Regions from separate parts of the Streptomyces sp. NPDC021096 genome, predicted to be linked through region 4. Evidence: riboswitches for the same ligand, from Rfam matches in the RefSeq annotation. Region 4 holds a riboswitch; each other region holds the start of a gene.
The links. Region 4 has a riboswitch for cobalamin ahead of AB0G59_RS23840 (HoxN/HupN/NixA family nickel/cobalt transporter). Riboswitches for the same ligand answer to the same signal wherever they lie in the genome.
Positions count from the first base shown of each region.

Region 1: linked by a shared signal. The riboswitch ahead of AB0G59_RS25855 (CoA-acylating methylmalonate-semialdehyde dehydrogenase) and the one ahead of AB0G59_RS23840 (HoxN/HupN/NixA family nickel/cobalt transporter) in region 4 are both predicted to bind cobalamin.
Region 2: linked by a shared signal. The riboswitch ahead of AB0G59_RS26320 (cobalamin biosynthesis protein) and the one ahead of AB0G59_RS23840 (HoxN/HupN/NixA family nickel/cobalt transporter) in region 4 are both predicted to bind cobalamin.
Region 3: linked by a shared signal. The riboswitch ahead of AB0G59_RS01490 (ribonucleoside-diphosphate reductase subunit alpha) and the one ahead of AB0G59_RS23840 (HoxN/HupN/NixA family nickel/cobalt transporter) in region 4 are both predicted to bind cobalamin.

Region 1 is NZ_JBFADG010000029.1:6,010-9,948, forward strand. It holds gene AB0G59_RS25850 (acyl-CoA dehydrogenase family protein) at 1-314, opposite strand, end outside; gene AB0G59_RS25855 (CoA-acylating methylmalonate-semialdehyde dehydrogenase) at 311-1,810, opposite strand; cobalamin riboswitch at 1,973-2,159, opposite strand; gene AB0G59_RS25860 (short-chain fatty acyl-CoA regulator family protein) at 2,193-3,593, opposite strand; gene aceA (isocitrate lyase) at 3,880-3,939, shown strand, end outside.
Region 2 is NZ_JBFADG010000031.1:42,468-46,406, forward strand. It holds gene AB0G59_RS26315 (cobyric acid synthase) at 1-903, opposite strand, end outside; gene AB0G59_RS26320 (cobalamin biosynthesis protein) at 900-1,892, opposite strand; cobalamin riboswitch at 2,035-2,167, opposite strand; gene AB0G59_RS26325 (hypothetical protein) at 2,345-2,575, opposite strand; gene AB0G59_RS26330 (inorganic phosphate transporter) at 2,602-3,864, opposite strand.
Region 3 is NZ_JBFADG010000001.1:318,143-322,081, forward strand. It holds gene AB0G59_RS01490 (ribonucleoside-diphosphate reductase subunit alpha) at 1-1,692, opposite strand, end outside; cobalamin riboswitch at 1,856-1,999, opposite strand; gene mctP (monocarboxylate uptake permease MctP) at 2,142-3,773, opposite strand; gene AB0G59_RS01500 (DUF3311 domain-containing protein) at 3,770-3,939, opposite strand, start outside.
Region 4 is NZ_JBFADG010000023.1:29,634-33,572, forward strand. It holds gene AB0G59_RS23830 (HAMP domain-containing sensor histidine kinase) at 1-397, shown strand, start outside; gene AB0G59_RS23835 (hypothetical protein) at 540-740, shown strand; gene AB0G59_RS23840 (HoxN/HupN/NixA family nickel/cobalt transporter) at 768-1,919, opposite strand; cobalamin riboswitch at 1,949-2,165, opposite strand; gene AB0G59_RS23845 (FAD-dependent monooxygenase) at 2,127-3,374, opposite strand; gene AB0G59_RS23850 (APC family permease) at 3,541-3,939, shown strand, end outside.

The DNA.
Region 1 (3,939 bases), on a different contig from region 4:
TCGCCGTACCGGTCGATCATCCAGGCGACCATGTTGTGGATGGAGAGGTAGCCCGCGATGGAGGGGCAGCCGGTGGCCAGTGCCTCGAAGACCAGGACGCCGTCGCCGCGGGTGAGGCCGGAGCCGGCGTGCTCCTCGCGGACGTAGACGCCGCCGAGGCCGAGCTCCGCGGCCTTGCGCAGGACGTCGAGCGGGAAGTGCTTGTCGCGGTCCCAGTCGACGGCGTGCGGGGCCAGGTGCTCCTGGGCGAAGTCCAGGGTGACCTCGGCCAGGGCGAGCTGGTCCGTGGTGAGAGTGGTCGTCACCGCGATCACCCCATTGTCGGGATGGTGAAGCTCGCGCCCTCCTTGACCCCGGAGGGCCAGCGCGAGGTGACGGTCTTGGTGCGGGTGTAGAAGCGGACGGCGTCCGGGCCGTGCTGGTTGAGGTCGCCGAATCCGGACCGCTTCCAGCCGCCGAAGGTGTGGTAGGCGACGGGCACCGGAATGGGCACGTTGACGCCGACCATTCCCGTGGTCACCCGTCGGGTGAAGTCCCGGGCGGTGTCCCCGTCCCGGGTGAAGATCGCCACCCCGTTCCCGTACGGGTGCTCGCTCGGCAGCCGCAGGGCCGCCTCGTAGTCGGCGGCGCGGGCCACGCAGAGCACCGGGCCGAAGATCTCCTCGCGGTAGATCCGCATGGCGGGGGTGACACGGTCGAAGAGGGTGGCGCCGGCGAAGAAGCCGCCCTCGTGGCCGGGCAGGACGAAGCCCCGGCCGTCGACGACGAGTTCGGCGCCCTCGGTGGCGCCGATGTCGACGTAGCGGCGTACGCGGTCCAGGGCGTCACGGCTCACCAGCGGGCCGAAGTCGGCCTCCGGGTCGTCCGAACGTCCGATCCGCAGGTCCCCGATGCGCTCCTTGAGGCGTGCGACCAGCGCGTCGGCCGTCTCCTCCCCGACGGGCACGGCCACCGAGATGGCCATGCAGCGCTCGCCCGCCGAGCCGTACCCGGCGCCGACCAGCGCGTCGACGGCCTGGTCGAGGTCGGCGTCCGGCATCACGATCATGTGGTTCTTGGCGCCGCCGAAGCACTGGGCGCGCTTGCCGTGCGCGGCGGCCGTGGCGTAGACGTGCGCGGCGACGGAGGTGGAGCCGACGAAGCCGACGGCCTGCACCCGGGGGTCCGTCAGCAGGGTCTCGGCGGACTCCTTGCCACCGTTGACCACGTTCAGGATCCCCGGCGGAAGGCCGGCCTCGAGGAAGAGCTCCGCGAGGCGCAGCGGTACGGACGGGGCCCGCTCGGACGGCTTGAGGACGAAGGCGTTCCCGCAGGCGATGGCCGGTGCGGCCTTCCACAGGGGGATCATCGCGGGGAAGTTGAAGGGGGTGATGCCGGCCGTGACGCCCAGTGGGGAGCGCAGCGAGTGGACGTCGATGCCGGTGCCGGCGTTGTCGGTGAACTCGCCCTTGAGCAGGTGCGGGATGCCGGCGGCGAACTCGACCACCTCCAGGCCGCGCTGGAGGTCGCCGTGGGCGTCGGCGACGGTCTTGCCGTGCTCGCGGGACAGCAGGCGGGCCAGCGAGTCCCGTTCGCCCTCGACGAGTTGGAGGAACCGCAGCAGGACGCGGGCGCGGCGCTGCGGATTCCACTCGCCCCACTCCGGTTGCGCGGCGGCGGCGTCCGCGATCGCGGCCGCGGTGTCCTCGCGCCCGGCCAGGGGCACCCGGGCCTGTACGGCGCCGGTGTTGGGGTCGTACACGTCGGTGAAGAGCCCCGACGTTCCGGGGGTGTGCTTGCCGCCGATGAAATGTGTCAGTTCACGGACCATGGAAGCCTGCTCTCGTCAGGTCAGGTGAGATCCGGGGATGGGCATGGGGCTTCGTGGCTCTGCGAAGAGCTACGCGTGCGCGGACATCAGTGCGCGCTCCGCCGGATCACCAGGGTCGTGAGTACGGACCGGTGCCATGCGTGTCTGCTCCATCCTCGTGGACAACACGGAACACCCCGCGGCCGGTATCCTGACTCCCGGATCACCGCGCGCCGCCAGCCTTCCCGACGAATGGCACATCTCGTCAGTGGCGTGCTGTCGACGGCACACTCCCCGGTCACAGTGGCGGGACCGTGCCGGAATCACACCGGCTTCCCTGACACCGCGGGCCTTGGTCACGAACATATAGTTGGACGTCCTAGTAAGTCCACCCCCGGCGTGATCACTTGTCCGCCACCGGGTACGGCACGAACGTGCTGCTGTTCTCGTCGATCGCCAGCGGCCGGCCCAGCGGCGGCACCGCGCGCTGCGGGCAGTCCAGGCGTTCGCAGATCCGGCAGCCCATGCCGATGGGGGTGGCCGCGGAGGTGTTGCCGAGGTCGAGCCCGTCGGAGTAGACGAGCCGGGAGGCGTGGCGCACTTCGCAGCCGAGGCCGATGGCGAACGTCTTGCCCGGCTCGCCCCAGCCCCCGCGGTGCCGGGTGACGGCGCGGGCGGTCCACAGGTAGCGCTGTCCGTCCGGCATGGCGGCGATCTGGACGTGGATCCGGCCCGGGGCGGCGAACGCCTCGTACACGTTCCACAAGGGGCAGGTGCCGCCCGCGCGGGAGAAGTGGAAGCCGGTGGCGGACTGGCGCTTGGACATGTTGCCGGCGCGGTCCACGCGGACGAAGGAGAACGGCACACCGCGCAGCCGCGGCCGCTGGAGGGTGCTGAGGCGGTGGCAGACGGTCTCGTAGCCGAGGCCGAAGCGGTCGGTGAGCCGTTCGATGTCGTAGCGGACCTCCTCCGCGGCGGCGTGGAAGGCGCGGTACGGCAGGATCAGCGCGGCGGCGAAGTAGTTGGCGATGCCGATCCTGGCGAGCGACCAACTGGCGGAGCCCTCCGCGTAGTCCTCCGACGCCAGCGCGGACAGCCGGTCGCCGAACTCCAGCAGCGCGAGCTGGGTGGCCATGCGGAAGGCCTGCTGTCCGGGGCGCAGCCGGTTGGACAGGTGCAGGACGCGGGTGGCCGGGTCGTAGTGGTGCAGCCGGTCGCAGTCCGCCGCCAGCCGCACTCCATGCCGTTCGGTCAGGCGCGCGGAGAGCGTTCGCACCACCTCGCCGGGCCGCACGCCCAGGGCGTGGGCCAGGTCCTCGGCCGCGAGGTCGGCCTCGTGGAGGTAGTTCTGCCGCCGGTAGAAGAACTCCCGTATCTCCTCGTGCGGGGAGCGCGGCAGGGCCACGTCCTCGTGGCCGCGGGCCTCCGCGGCTTCGGCCAGCCGCTCGGCCAGGGCGTGGCCGCGGCGGCCGAGGTCGAGCAGGACCGAGGCCACGGCCGGCATGCGCGAGGCCAGTTCCGCGAGGTCGGAGGGGGAGACCCGGGCGGCGTCGACCTCGGTGGCGAGCACCTCGCGCAGGTCGGCCACGAGTCTGCTGGTGTCGCGCTCCGAGAAGAACCCCGGGTCGACGCCGAAGGCCTCGGTCAGCCGCAGCAGCACCGGCACGGTCAGCGGCCGGGAATCGTGCTCCATCTGATTGAGGTAGCTGGGGGAGATCGCCAGGACGCGCGCCAGCTCCGCCTGACTGAGCCGCCGCTCCTCGCGCAACCGCCGCAGCCGCGCCCCCGCGTATGTCTTGCCCACCGCTCTCCCCCTGCTCCGTGCCCGACGTCCGTGATCGGACGGGTGTGTTGGCAAGATTCGCAGAACCGGGCCGGAAGATGCGCAGAACTTGGCAATCTTCCACGGTTGATGGCACTGAGTGCCACTGTCAGAGTCGTAGCGCGGCCCACCGCCCCTCCGGGCGCACTGTTCACCGCTTCACACGCCCGGAAGGGCGGCGGCGCCGCATCGGTGGCACGTCACTCAGTGACAACCCCACGCACCCTTCACAAGAACCGTGTGATCTCAGCGAACCCGGGAGACGGTCATGGCGCAGGCACAGACGGCGGCGGAAGCACTGAAGCAGCGGTGGGCGACGGACCCCCGC
Region 2 (3,939 bases), on a different contig from region 4:
GCGGACGACCACGCCCGGTTCGGCCGCGAGGGCGTCCACGTCCGTGAAGTTGGACATCAGCGGTACCGCGCACACCGCCACGCGCAGCACGTCGGCGCCGTGCGGCGGGGCCACCACCGATTCGCGGACGGCGCCGCGCAGCGAGACGCGCAGGCCGTCCTCCTCGTCGATGCCGAGGCCGTGGGCGAACGGCAGTACGCCGAACGTCCGCCGGCCCGTCAGGGCGTGCAGCATGTCCAGGCCCGGCTCCAGCAGGGAGACGTCGCCCCGGAACTTGTTGACGATGTAGCCCGCTATCAGCTCCTGGTCCTCGGGCGAGAGCAGCGCGGTGGTGCCGAAGAAGGACGCGAAGACCCCGCCGCGGTCGATGTCGCCGACCACCACCACCGGCAGCCGGCCCGCGCGGGCGATGCCCATGTTGACGATGTCGCTGCGGCGCAGGTTGATCTCCGCCGGGCTGCCGGCGCCCTCGCAGATCACCGCGTCGTGCGTACGCCGCAGTTCCTCGAGGCACTCGGTCACCGTGCCGAACAACTGCTCCTGCCGGCCCGCGTGGTAGCCGCGGGCGCTGAGCTCGCCCACCGGCTTGCCCATGAGCACGACCTGGCTGCTGCGGTCACCGCCGGGCTTGAGCAGCACGGGGTTCATCAGCGCGCTCGGCTCGACGCGGGCGGCCGCGGCCTGCATGGCCTGGGCGCGCCCTATCTCCGCTCCCTCGCGCGTGACGAAGGAGTTGAGCGACATGTTCTGCGCCTTGAACGGCGCGACCTTGACGCCCTTGCGGACCAGCCAGCGGCAGATGCCGGCCGTCACCACGCTCTTGCCCGCGTCCGAGGTGGTCCCGGCCACCAGCAGGCCCCCGCCCGGCGGGCGCGCGGGCCCGCTCCTGTCGGCAGCTGTCACCGATTCCTCCTTCTGGCGAGGTGTGCGAGGGAGAGCCTGCCCACCACGGCGGTGCCCAGGGCCAGCAGGGAGACCCGGCGCGAGAGCCGCACCGCGCGTTCGATGTCCGCCACGGCCACGGGCCGGTTCTCCGCGCCCAGGACGGGGCGGTGTTCGACGCGGCCGGCGTAGGCGAGGGTGCCGCCCAGGCGGACCCCGAGGGCGCCGGCGAAGGCGGCCTCGACCGGGCCGGCGTTGGGGCTGGGGTGGCGGGCGGCGTCGCGCCGGGCCACGCGCCAGGCGCCGCGCGGGTCGGGGCCGGCGAGGACGGCGAGGGCGGCGGTGAGGCGGGCGCCGGGCCAGCCGACGATGTCGTCGAGGCGGGCGGAGGCCCAGCCGAACCGCCGGTGGCGCGGCGACTTGTGGCCGACCATGGCGTCGAGGGTGTTGACCGCGCGGAAGCCCACCAGGCCGGGCACCCCGGCGAGGGCTCCCCAGACGAGGGCGCCCACGACGGCGTCGGAGGTGTTCTCGGCGACGGATTCGACGACGGCCCGGGCGATCTGCTGCCCGTCCAGCGCCTGCGGGTCGCGGCCGCACAGGTGCGGCAGCCGTTCCCGGGCGACCTCGAGGTCGCCGGCCTCCAGGGCTCCGCCGACCGCCCGTGCCTCGCGGCCCAGGGTCGTACCGCCGAGCACGGCCCAGGTCGCGGCGGCGGTCAGCGCGACGCCGGCGGAGGGGGAGCGGCGCGCGGTACGGGCCAGCAGCCCGGCGGCGGCCGCCGTGCCGCCCGCGCACAGCAGCGCGTGCAGGGTGCCGTAGCCGCGGTGGTCGCGCCACAGTCGCTCCTCGACGGCCTGCGCGGCGCGGCCGAACGCGGCGACGGGGTGGCCGCGGCGCGGGTCGCCCACCACGAGGTCGCAGGCGAATCCGAGCGCGGCGCCGCAGACGAAGGCGAGATGCTTCCCGGTCGTGTTCCCGGCTATCTGATCACTGCGCGTCGGGCGCATCGGATCAGGCCGCCGTCACACCGTGGCGGGTGCGGCGCACCGGGGGCACAGGGGGCGCGAAGGGCAGGGGGCGACGGCAGCCGGGCATGGCGATGTGTCCTCACTCAGGGTCCGCGCCCTGGCTCGACGTGACCGGCGACCAGAGTCTCCTGGCTCCCGGATCGGCGTCGCCCCCGGCCTTCCAGTCCGCGGACCGCGGACCGTGGCCCTGGAATCGGGGGGACACTCCCCGGTGACAGTGGCGGGACCGCGCCGGATTCGCACCGGCTTCCTCTGCTGTCGCCGTTTGGCTCCGGAAGTCCACCACGGCCCGGGAAGGGCAGTCAACTCACCCTGACCTGCGGTGAGGCTGCCGGTCACGGGTGGGGCGGCGGGCGACGCGGGCAACGACGAAGCGCCGGTCCGGCGGGTGCCGGACCGGCGCTTGGTGCGCGGGATGTGCTGCGGTCGCGTCAGGCGACGATCAGGTAGATGCCGTATCCCACGGCGGCCGCGCACAGCGCGAAGCAGGCGTACGCGCCGGTGCGCGCCATCGCGCTCGGGCCGGCCGCCGGGGCGGTGGCGGCGGGTGCGGCCTTGCGGGACGTGCCCACGATGCCGAGGGTGAAGACGGCCACGAGGCCGAGGGTGGCCACGAGGCTGACGCCGAAGACCTGGCCGAGTGCTGCCCAGTCGATGTTCATGGTGGTTCTCCTCCGTTGCCCGGCGGTCAGCCGGCCGTCGCGGGGGCGGGGGCGGGAGCGGCGGCCGGGGCGGCTGCCGGGGCGGCGGTGGGGCCGGCGACCGGGCCGGCCGGCGGCGGGGCGACGGCCTGGAGGGCCGCGGTGACCACGCCGACGGGCTCGGCCGGGACGGAGACGCCCTGCGGCTCGTTGAGGTCGTTGACGTTGTCGTGCGTGACCGGCTTGCGGCGCGAGGCCACCCAGATGGCGCCGCAGGCGGCCAGGGCCAGGACGGCGACCGCGGCGACGCCCCAGTCTCCCTGGTCGGCCAGGAGCGCGGCGCCGGCGCCGACGAGGCCGGCGGCCGGGAGGGTCAGGCCCCAGGCGGCGACCATGCGGCCGGCGGTGGACCAGCGCACCACGCCGCCCTTGCGGCCGAGCCCCGCGCCCATGACGGCGCCGGAGCAGACCTGGGTGGTGGAGAGCGCGAAGCCGATGTGGGAGGAGGCCAGGATGGTGACGGCGGCGCCGGTCTGGGCGGCGAAGCCCTGCGGCGGCTGGATGTCGGCCAGGCCCTTGCCGAGGGTGCGGATGATGCGCCAGCCGCCGAGGTAGGTGCCGAGCGCGATGGCGATGCCGGCGGAGGCGATGACCCACATCGGCGGGTCGGCGTCCGCGCCGAGGGCGCCGCCGGAGATCAGCGCGAGGGTGATGACGCCCATGGTCTTCTGCGCGTCGTTGGTGCCGTGGGCGAGGGAGACCAGGGCGGCCGAGGCGATCTGGCCGGCGCGGTAGCCCTTGGCGCTGGCCTCGGGGTCGGTGTTGCGCGCCAGGCGGTAGGTCATCCGGGTCGCCAGCACGGTCGCCAGGCCGGCCACGACCGGGGCGACGACGGCGGGGATGAGGACCTTCATGACGACGGCGTCACCGTGGACGGCGTCGGTGCCCACCGAGGCGATGGTCGCGCCGATCAGGCCGCCGAACAGCGCGTGCGAGGAGCTGGAGGGCAGGCCCGCGAGCCAGGTGAGCAGGTTCCAGACGATCGCGCCGACCAGTCCGGCGAAGATGATCTCCGGCCGGATGCCTGATTCGTCGACGATGCCCTTGGAGATCGTCGCCGCGACCTCCACGGACAGGAACGCGCCGACGAGATTGAGCACGGCCGACATGGCCACCGCGACCTTGGGCTTGAGGGCCCCGGTGGAGATGGTGGTGGCCATGGCGTTGGCCGTGTCGTGGAAGCCGTTCGTAAAGTCGAACACCAAGGCCGTGACGATCACGATCCCGATGAGAAGCGTGATGTTTTCCATTCACCCAGGCAATCAGCTCGATGGTCAGTACGCGGCGACCGTAGGGACCCTGGGTGAACGGAAGGTGAACTGGGA
Region 3 (3,939 bases), on a different contig from region 4:
GGCCGCGTGCGGGCCGTGCCGCTCGGCGAGGTCGGCGGAGGCCTCGTACGCCGCGAGCATGATCCGCTCGGAGATGCGGGTGGACAGCTCCTTCGCCTCGGGGGAGTCGAAGGGCAGGCGCAGGCGGAAGAAGACGTCCTGCAGGCCCATCAGGCCCAGGCCCACCGGGCGCCAGCGGTTGTTGGAGTTGCCGGCCTGCTCGGTCGGGTAGAAGTTGATGTCCACGACGCGGTCGAGGAACGTCACGGCCGTACGGACCGTACGGTCGAGCTTCTCCCAGTCCATCTCGCCGTCGGCACCCAGGTGCTGCGCGAGGTTGACCGAGCCGAGGTTGCAGACCGCGGTCTCGCTGTCGTCGGTGACCTCGAGGATCTCGGTGCAGAGGTTCGAGGAGTGGACGACCTTGCCCTTTTCGGCCGTCTGGTTGGCCGTGCGGTTGGCGGCGTCCTTGAACGTCATCCAGCCGTTGCCGGTCTGCGCGAGGGTACGCATCATGCGGGCGTACAGCACGCGGGCCGGGATCTGCTTGACGGCCTTGCCCTCGGCCTCGTACCGGCGGTACGCGGCGTCGAACTCGTCGCCGTAGAGGTCGACCAGGTCGGGCGTGTCGGCGGGGGAGAACAGCGACCAGTCGGCGTCGGCCTCGACGCGGCGCATGAACTCGTCCGGGATCCAGTGCGCGATGTTGAGGTTGTGGGTGCGGCGGGCCTCCTCACCGGTGTTGTCGCGGAGCTCCAGGAACTCCTCGATGTCCGCGTGCCAGGTCTCCAGGTAGACGCAGGCGGCGCCCTTGCGCCGGCCGCCCTGGTTGACCGCCGCGACGGAGGCGTCGAGGGTGCGCAGGAACGGCACGATGCCGTTGGAGTGACCGTTGGTGCCGCGGATCAGCGAGCCGCGCGAGCGGATGCGGGAGTAGGACAGGCCGATGCCGCCCGCGTGCTTCGACAGGCGCGCCACCTGGTGGTAGCGGTCGTAGATCGAGTCCAGCTCGTCCAGCGGCGAGTCCAGCAGGTAGCAGGACGACATCTGCGGGTGGCGGGTGCCGGAGTTGAAGAGCGTGGGGGAGGACGGCAGGTACGACAGCGTGCTGGTCAGCCGGTACAGCTCCGCGACGTCGTCCAGGGCCCGCTCCGAGTGGTCCTCGGCCAGACCGCAGGCCACGCGGAGCAGGAAGTGCTGCGGGGTCTCGATCACGTCGCGGTGGATCGGGTGGCGCAGCAGGTAGCGGCTGTGCAGGGTGCGCAGGCCGAAGTAGCCGAAGCGGTCGTCGGCGCCGTCGGTCAGCGCCGTCTCCACCAGAGCGTCCAGGCGCTCGGCGTGGGTGGCCACGAAGGCGGCGGTCTCGTCCGCGATCAGGCCCTCGCGGTGGCCGACGGCGACCGAGGCGGAGAAGGACGTCGCACCCTGGCCGGCCGCCTCGTCGGCGATGGCACGGGTGAGCAGCCGGGCGGCGAGCTTGGAGTACTCCGGCTCCTCGGCGATGAGACCGGCGGCGGCCTCGGTGGCGAGGGAGCGCAGCTCGGCCTCGTCCGAACCGGGGTGCCGGCCGCGCAGCGCGGCGGCGGCGACCTTGCCCGGGTCGGTGGCGGGCAGATCGGCGGTGAGATCGGTCAGGGTGCGCAGCAGCGCGGTCCCGGGGCCGCCGGTCGCTTCCGCGTTCGCTGAGACCGGATCTGCGGGCGCGATGGTCACGTGTGGCTCTCCCTCGCTCGGCTGGGGTGGGCCGGGCGGGAGGCGCGCGACGGTCGCGTACGGGCATGCCTCTTGCACCAGGGCACACCTCGTAGGCGTCCGCCGGCCCAACCCGCGGGGCCCGGACGAATTCAACGCCCATAGCCGAGCCCAGGGCAGGCTCGGTGGTGGACGCGCTGTCGGCAGGTCCTCGGACTTCGGTGCGCTGTGTATATGCGCACACATACACCGTTGCGGGACAGTTCCGGATTTCCACCGGATTCCCCTGCGACGACAGCGAGGACGAGCATACATCTAGTGCCGGGCCTCGTACGCGCCCCCACATGTTGTGTCGTCCCGTCATGAAGCGGTTGCGGAATGTGCTAACGGGTGGGCCCGGCAGGGCAAGCGAAGAGGGCCGTCACGCCCCCTGGGCGGGGGTGTGACGGCCCTCTGGAGGGTGGGTCGGGTCAGTGCCCGCCGGGGGCTCCCACGGTGGCCGGGGGGAGGTCCGTACGGACGCCCGGGTCGCCGGCGTCGGCGGTGTAGTCCGACGGCCGGGTCTCGTCCACGCCGTCGGGCGCCTTCAGCGCCCTGAGGACGAACGTCGCGACGATGACGACGATCACATTGAGGGCGAAGGCCGTGAGGCCGATGTAGCCCTTCTCGCCGATGAGCGGGATCAGGTTGGTGTTGCCGAAGTGGTCCTGGGTGGCGCTCGGCGTGTCGTACGCCCGCCAGGTGCCGTAGATCATTCCGGCCGCCCAGCCCGCGAGCAGCGCCCAGCGGTGGCACCAGCGGGTGAAGAGACCGCCGACCAGGGCCGGCACGGTCTGCAGGATCCAGATGCCGCCGAGCAGCTGGAAATTGATGGCGACCGTTTTGTCCATGGTCAGGACGAAGGCGAGGGCGCCGACCTTCACCAGCAGGGAGGCGAGCTTGGAGACCTTCGCCTCGTGTTCGGGAGAGGCGTCCGGCTTGATGAAGTCCTTGTAGATGTTGCGCGTGAACAGATTTGCCGCCGCGATCGACATGATGGCGGCCGGAACGAGCGCGCCGATGCCGATGGCCGCGAAGGCCACGCCCGTGAACCAGTCGGGGAACATGTCCTCGAAGAGCTGTGGGATCGCGAGCTGTCCGTTCTTCACCTTCACCCCGGCGGCGAGGGCCATGAAGCCGAGCATGGCCAGCAGACCCAGCATCAGGGAGTAAAGGGGAAGAATGGTGGTGTTGCGGCGGATGACATTGCGGCCCTTGCTGGAAAGCACCGCGGTCACCGAGTGCGGATAGAGGAACAGCGCCATCGCCGAGCCCAGGGCGAGCGTCGCGTACGCCCACTGTGCCTGCGGTCCGGTGATCAGTGAGCCGCGCGGCTTGCCGGTGGCCGGGTTTTCTGCCGCGAACGCCTCGCCGGCCTTCGCGAAGATGTCGTCGAAGCCGCCGAGCTTCATCGGGATGTAGATGATCGCCACGATGATCACGATGTAGATCAAGGTGTCCTTGACGAACGCGATCAGCGCGGGCGCGCGCAGCCCCGAGGAATAGGTGTAGGCCGCGAGCACACCGAAGGCGATCAGCAGCGGCAGGTCCTTCACGAACCAGTTGGTGTTCTCCCCGCCGCCGACGCCCATGACGTCCAGAACCGCCTGGATGCCGACCAATTGCAGCGCGATGTACGGCATCGTGGCGAGTATTCCGGTCAACGCCAGGGCCAGCGAGAGGCCCTTGGAGCCGAACCGGCCCCGGACGAAGTCCGAGGACGTCACATAGCCGTGCTTGTGCGCGACCGACCAGAGGCGGGGCAGGAAGGTGAACACCAGCGGGTAACAGAGAATGGTGTACGGCACCGCGAAGAAGCCCGCCGCGCCGCCCGCGTAAATGGCGGCCGGGACGGCCACGAACGTATACGCGGTATAGAGGTCACCGCCCAGCAGGAACCAGGTGACCCAGGTGCCGAAGGAGCGGCCGCCCAGTCCCCACTCGTCGAGATTGTTCGCGTTCTCCGCGCGCCGCCACTTCGAGGCCAGAAAGCCCATGACCGTGACGGCGAGGAAGAAGATGATGAAGACGGTGAGCGCGACACCGTTCACGCCGTCCTTCATCGCGGCTCACCTCCCGCACGCGTACGCGTCCGCCGCTCGTGGCGGCGCACGATGACATAGGCGATGACGGTGAGCAGCGTCGAGAGGACGACCCACAGCATCTGGTACCAGTAGAAGAAGGGGATACCGATGAAGGCCGGGGTGAGCCGGGAGTAGGAGTCGACCC
Region 4 (3,939 bases):
CGGCGTGCGTCTGGTGGGCGGGGAGGTCGACGCCGTCCCGGTCGAGGTCGACGGCAAGGAGATGACCCGGGTCCTGGGGAACCTGCTGGTCAACGCCATCCGCCGCACCCCCGCCGACGGCACGGTGGCGGTCGCCGCGCGGCGGGCGGCCGGCACGGTCGTGGTGTCGGTGACCGACGAGTGCGGGGGCATCCCGGAGGAGGACCTGCCGCGTGTCTTCGACACGGGCTGGCGCGGTTCGGCGGCGCGTACCCCCGAGGCCCACGGGCACGGCGGCGCGGGCCTGGGGCTGGCGATCGTCCGCGGCATCGTCGAGGCGCATGCGGGCCGGGCGACGGTCCGCAACGTCCCGGGCGGCTGCCGCTTCGAGGTGACGCTGCCGTCGGCCCGCCCGTAGGGGCGGGCCGACGGCGTCAGCGCGGGCGCCGCCGCACCCCGTGGAGGGTGATCGGAGCCCAAGGCGCTGACGTGATCAGGGGGTGTGCGTCACGATGCAGCCCTCTGGCAGTGCGACGACCGTGAAGCGAACGGGATGGCCCATGTCCGACACCGATACCGCCGCGGGCCCTTTGCACAGGATCGCCGCGGCGATCGACCGGGAGCGGGACCCCTCCTCACGGACATGTCTGACGTGCGGCGGGCCGACCCGGGTGGTGGTGCGGGAGGAGTCCGCGGGCAACGGCCGGCCCGTCATCAGCGCGCGCAAGGAGTGCGCGGGCAAGGGGTGTGCGCGCCCCTGACCCGCAGGCCGTCCGGGCGCGCCCGGCTCACGGGTCGGTGACGGCGGCGGGCGTGGCCGGGGCCGTGACCGTACGGGCCGCCCAGCGCTGTTCGACCTTGGCCAGGCGCCAGTAGGCGAGCGCGACGGCCCACACCACCACGAACAGCCCGACGATGACGAACCCGACGTTGTCCAGGTCGAGTCCGGCGATCCAGCCGGTCACCGCGTCGTCGAGGCCGAGCTTCTCGTGCAGGACGCCGACCAGTTCGATGGTGCCGATGAGGAAGGCGACCGCGATGGACAGCCCGGTGATGGTGAGGTTGTAGTAGACCTTGCGGACGGGGTTGGAGAACGCCCACTGGTAGGCGAAGTTCATGAAGGTGCCGTCGAGCGTGTCGAACAGGCTCATGCCGGCGGCGAACAGCAGCGGCAGGCACAGGATCGCGTACCAGGGCAGCCCGGCGGCGGCGCCGCTGCCGGCCATGACCATCAGCGTGACCTCGGTGGCCGTGTCGAAGCCGAGGCCGAAGAGGAAGCCCAGCGGGTACATCTGCCCGGGGCGGGTGATGGAGCGGGTGAAGCGGCCGAGGACGCGGTTCATGAAGCCGCGCGAGTCGAGGTGCTTCTCCAGCTCGGTCTCGTCGTAACGGCCCTCGCGCATGGCGCGGAAGATGCGCAGGATGCCGGCGAGGGCGACGAGGTTGAGGGCGGCGATCAGGTAGAGGAAGCCGCCGGAGACGGTCGTGCCGATGACGCCGAGCGTCTGGTGGGTGGTGGACTCCTCGTTCATCAGCGTCCCGGCCAGCTGGGTGCCGCCGGCCACCAGCAGGGCCATCAGGACGACGACGCTGGAGTGGCCGAGGGCGAACCAGAAGCCGACGGAGACCGGGCGTTTGCCGTCGGCCATCAGCTTGCGGGTGGTGTTGTCGATGGCGGCTATGTGGTCGGCGTCGAAGGCGTGCCGCATGCCGAGGGTGTAGGCGGTGACGCCGAGGCCGACGCCGAAGACCTTGGAGTCGACGGTGTAGTGGTTCGGCACGACCATCAGGAAGAGCACGCCGAAGGCGACGACGTGCAGGGCGGCTATGACGGCCAGCAGGCCCGCGGTGCGCAGGGTGTCCTGGCGGCGCCAGCGGAAGGCGGGCGCGGGGCCGGCGGGGGAATCGGGGGAGTCGGGGAACTCGGGAAACGCAGTCATCGTGGGGTGAACGCTCCAGCACCTCGTGGATCATTTCGAGATGCCGTGGCCGGTCTCCTGGCTTACGGGTCCGTTCGCGCCCGCCCCCGCCTTCCCGGCAGCCGGCTGCGGCCAGTGGCTCCGCGCGCCCGTGGGCGCGCGGAATGGGACGGTCACTCCCCGATCACAGTGGCGAGGGCCGCTCCGGAATGGGACCACGAGGGTCCGTCACCGGTCTTCCCGAACACCACGGCCGGGCCACTTTAACTCCTGGCCTCCGAAGACCCGCTCCCCGTCGGCCGCCTCGCGCCACCACTGTTCGAGCGCGCCCTGGTCCATGGCCGCCCAGTCGGGCGTGGCCTCCACCTGTGCCCGGCCCAGCCGGCGGGCGAGCTCGACGACGGCCAGGCCCGCGGCCGAGCGCTCGGCGTCGTAGGCCCGTACCGCCTCGTCCCAGCTCGTGGCCGAGCGCAGAGCGCGTTCCAGCACCGTGGCGTCCTGGAGGGCCTTGACCGCGCCGCTGCCGGTGTGGGGGCGGGTGACGGCGGCCGCGTCGCCGGCGAGGACGAGCCGGCCCTCGCCGTAGTGCGGCACGGCGAGGTCGTAGAGGGGCTGGACGAAGGTCCGCTCCCTGGGCGTGAGGCGGACGAACTCCTGCCAGTACGGCGGGAAGTGCCGCTCGACCACCGCCGCGTGGTGTGCCATCAGCTCGTCGGTCACCGTGCCGGGCGGCAGGCTCGTCGCCTCCCGCAGCGCGGGGGCGGCGGAGGGCGGCGGGGCGGTGTAGAAGACCCAGTTGGCGAAGGTGCCGACGCCGTGGGCGCCGGGAATGCGGTAGGCGATCATGTGGCCGCCGGGGAAGGTGACGGTCGCCGCCTCGTCCTCGGCCCATGCGGTGCGCGGGCCGGGCAGCGCATCGGCGGGCACGGTGCCGCGCCAGGCCAGATAGCCGGCGTAGACGGGCACGGTGGCGGCTCGGGTGGCCGCCCGTACGGCCGAGCGGTAGCCGTCCGCGCCGACGACCAGGTCGAAGCGCTCCTCGCGCCCGTCGGCCAGGCGCAGCCCGACCCCGTCGGGCTCGGGGACGACCTGCTCGACGGTGGCGCCCTGCCGGTAGTCGACGGACGCGGGGACGCGGGCCCGTAACTCCCGCCACAGCGAGCCCCAGTTGTACGAGCGGAACGGGAACGGCAGCTCCCCCAGCCGGCGGCCGGCGCGGTCGCCGCCGTCCCGGGTGAGCCAGGTGCGGGTGGTCAGCCGCACCCAGGGCATGGCGGCGTCGACGTAGCCGGCCGCCTCCAGTTCGCGGTAGCGCTCGTCGCGGACGGCGAGGCCCACGCCCCGGTCCTGGAGCCCGCCGGGCGTCCGCTCGTAGACCACGACCTCGTCGGCGCCGGCGCGGGCCGCCGCGAGCGCGGCGGCGCAGCCCGCGATGCTGCCGCCCACCACGGCCACTCTTCCTCCGTGCACTGTCATCCTCACGTCTCTTCTCGGGTGATGCGTTGATGCGCTTCGTGCACAGATCTTGACTGTCCGTCGTCCGCGGCACCAGAGTCGCCGACACTCCGCAGGTGATGGACGCGTCCGGCGGGCCGGTGTACGAGTGCAGTGGACCTAATCACGGGGCGAAGGGGCTGACGCCATGACGGATTCGGCAACAGGCGCGGAACGCGGGCCCGAAAAGGCGGCGGTGCCGGGGCAGCGGGACGGTTTCGTGCGCCGTATCGGACTGTTCCAGGCCACGACCATCAACATGAGCCAGATGTGCGGCATCGGGCCCTTCGTGACGATCCCGCTGATGGTGGCCTCCTTCGGCGGGCCGCAGGCCGTCATCGGCTTCGTCGCCGGCGCGGTCCTGGCCCTGGCGGACGGCCTGATCTGGGCGGAGCTGGGGGCCGCGATGCCCAGAGCCGGCGGCAGCTACGTGTATCTGCGGCAGGCGTTCCAGTACCGGACGGGCAAGCTGGTGCCGTTCCTGTTCGTCTGGACGGCGATGCTCTTCATCCCCATCGGCATGTCCACGGGGATCATCGGCTTCGTG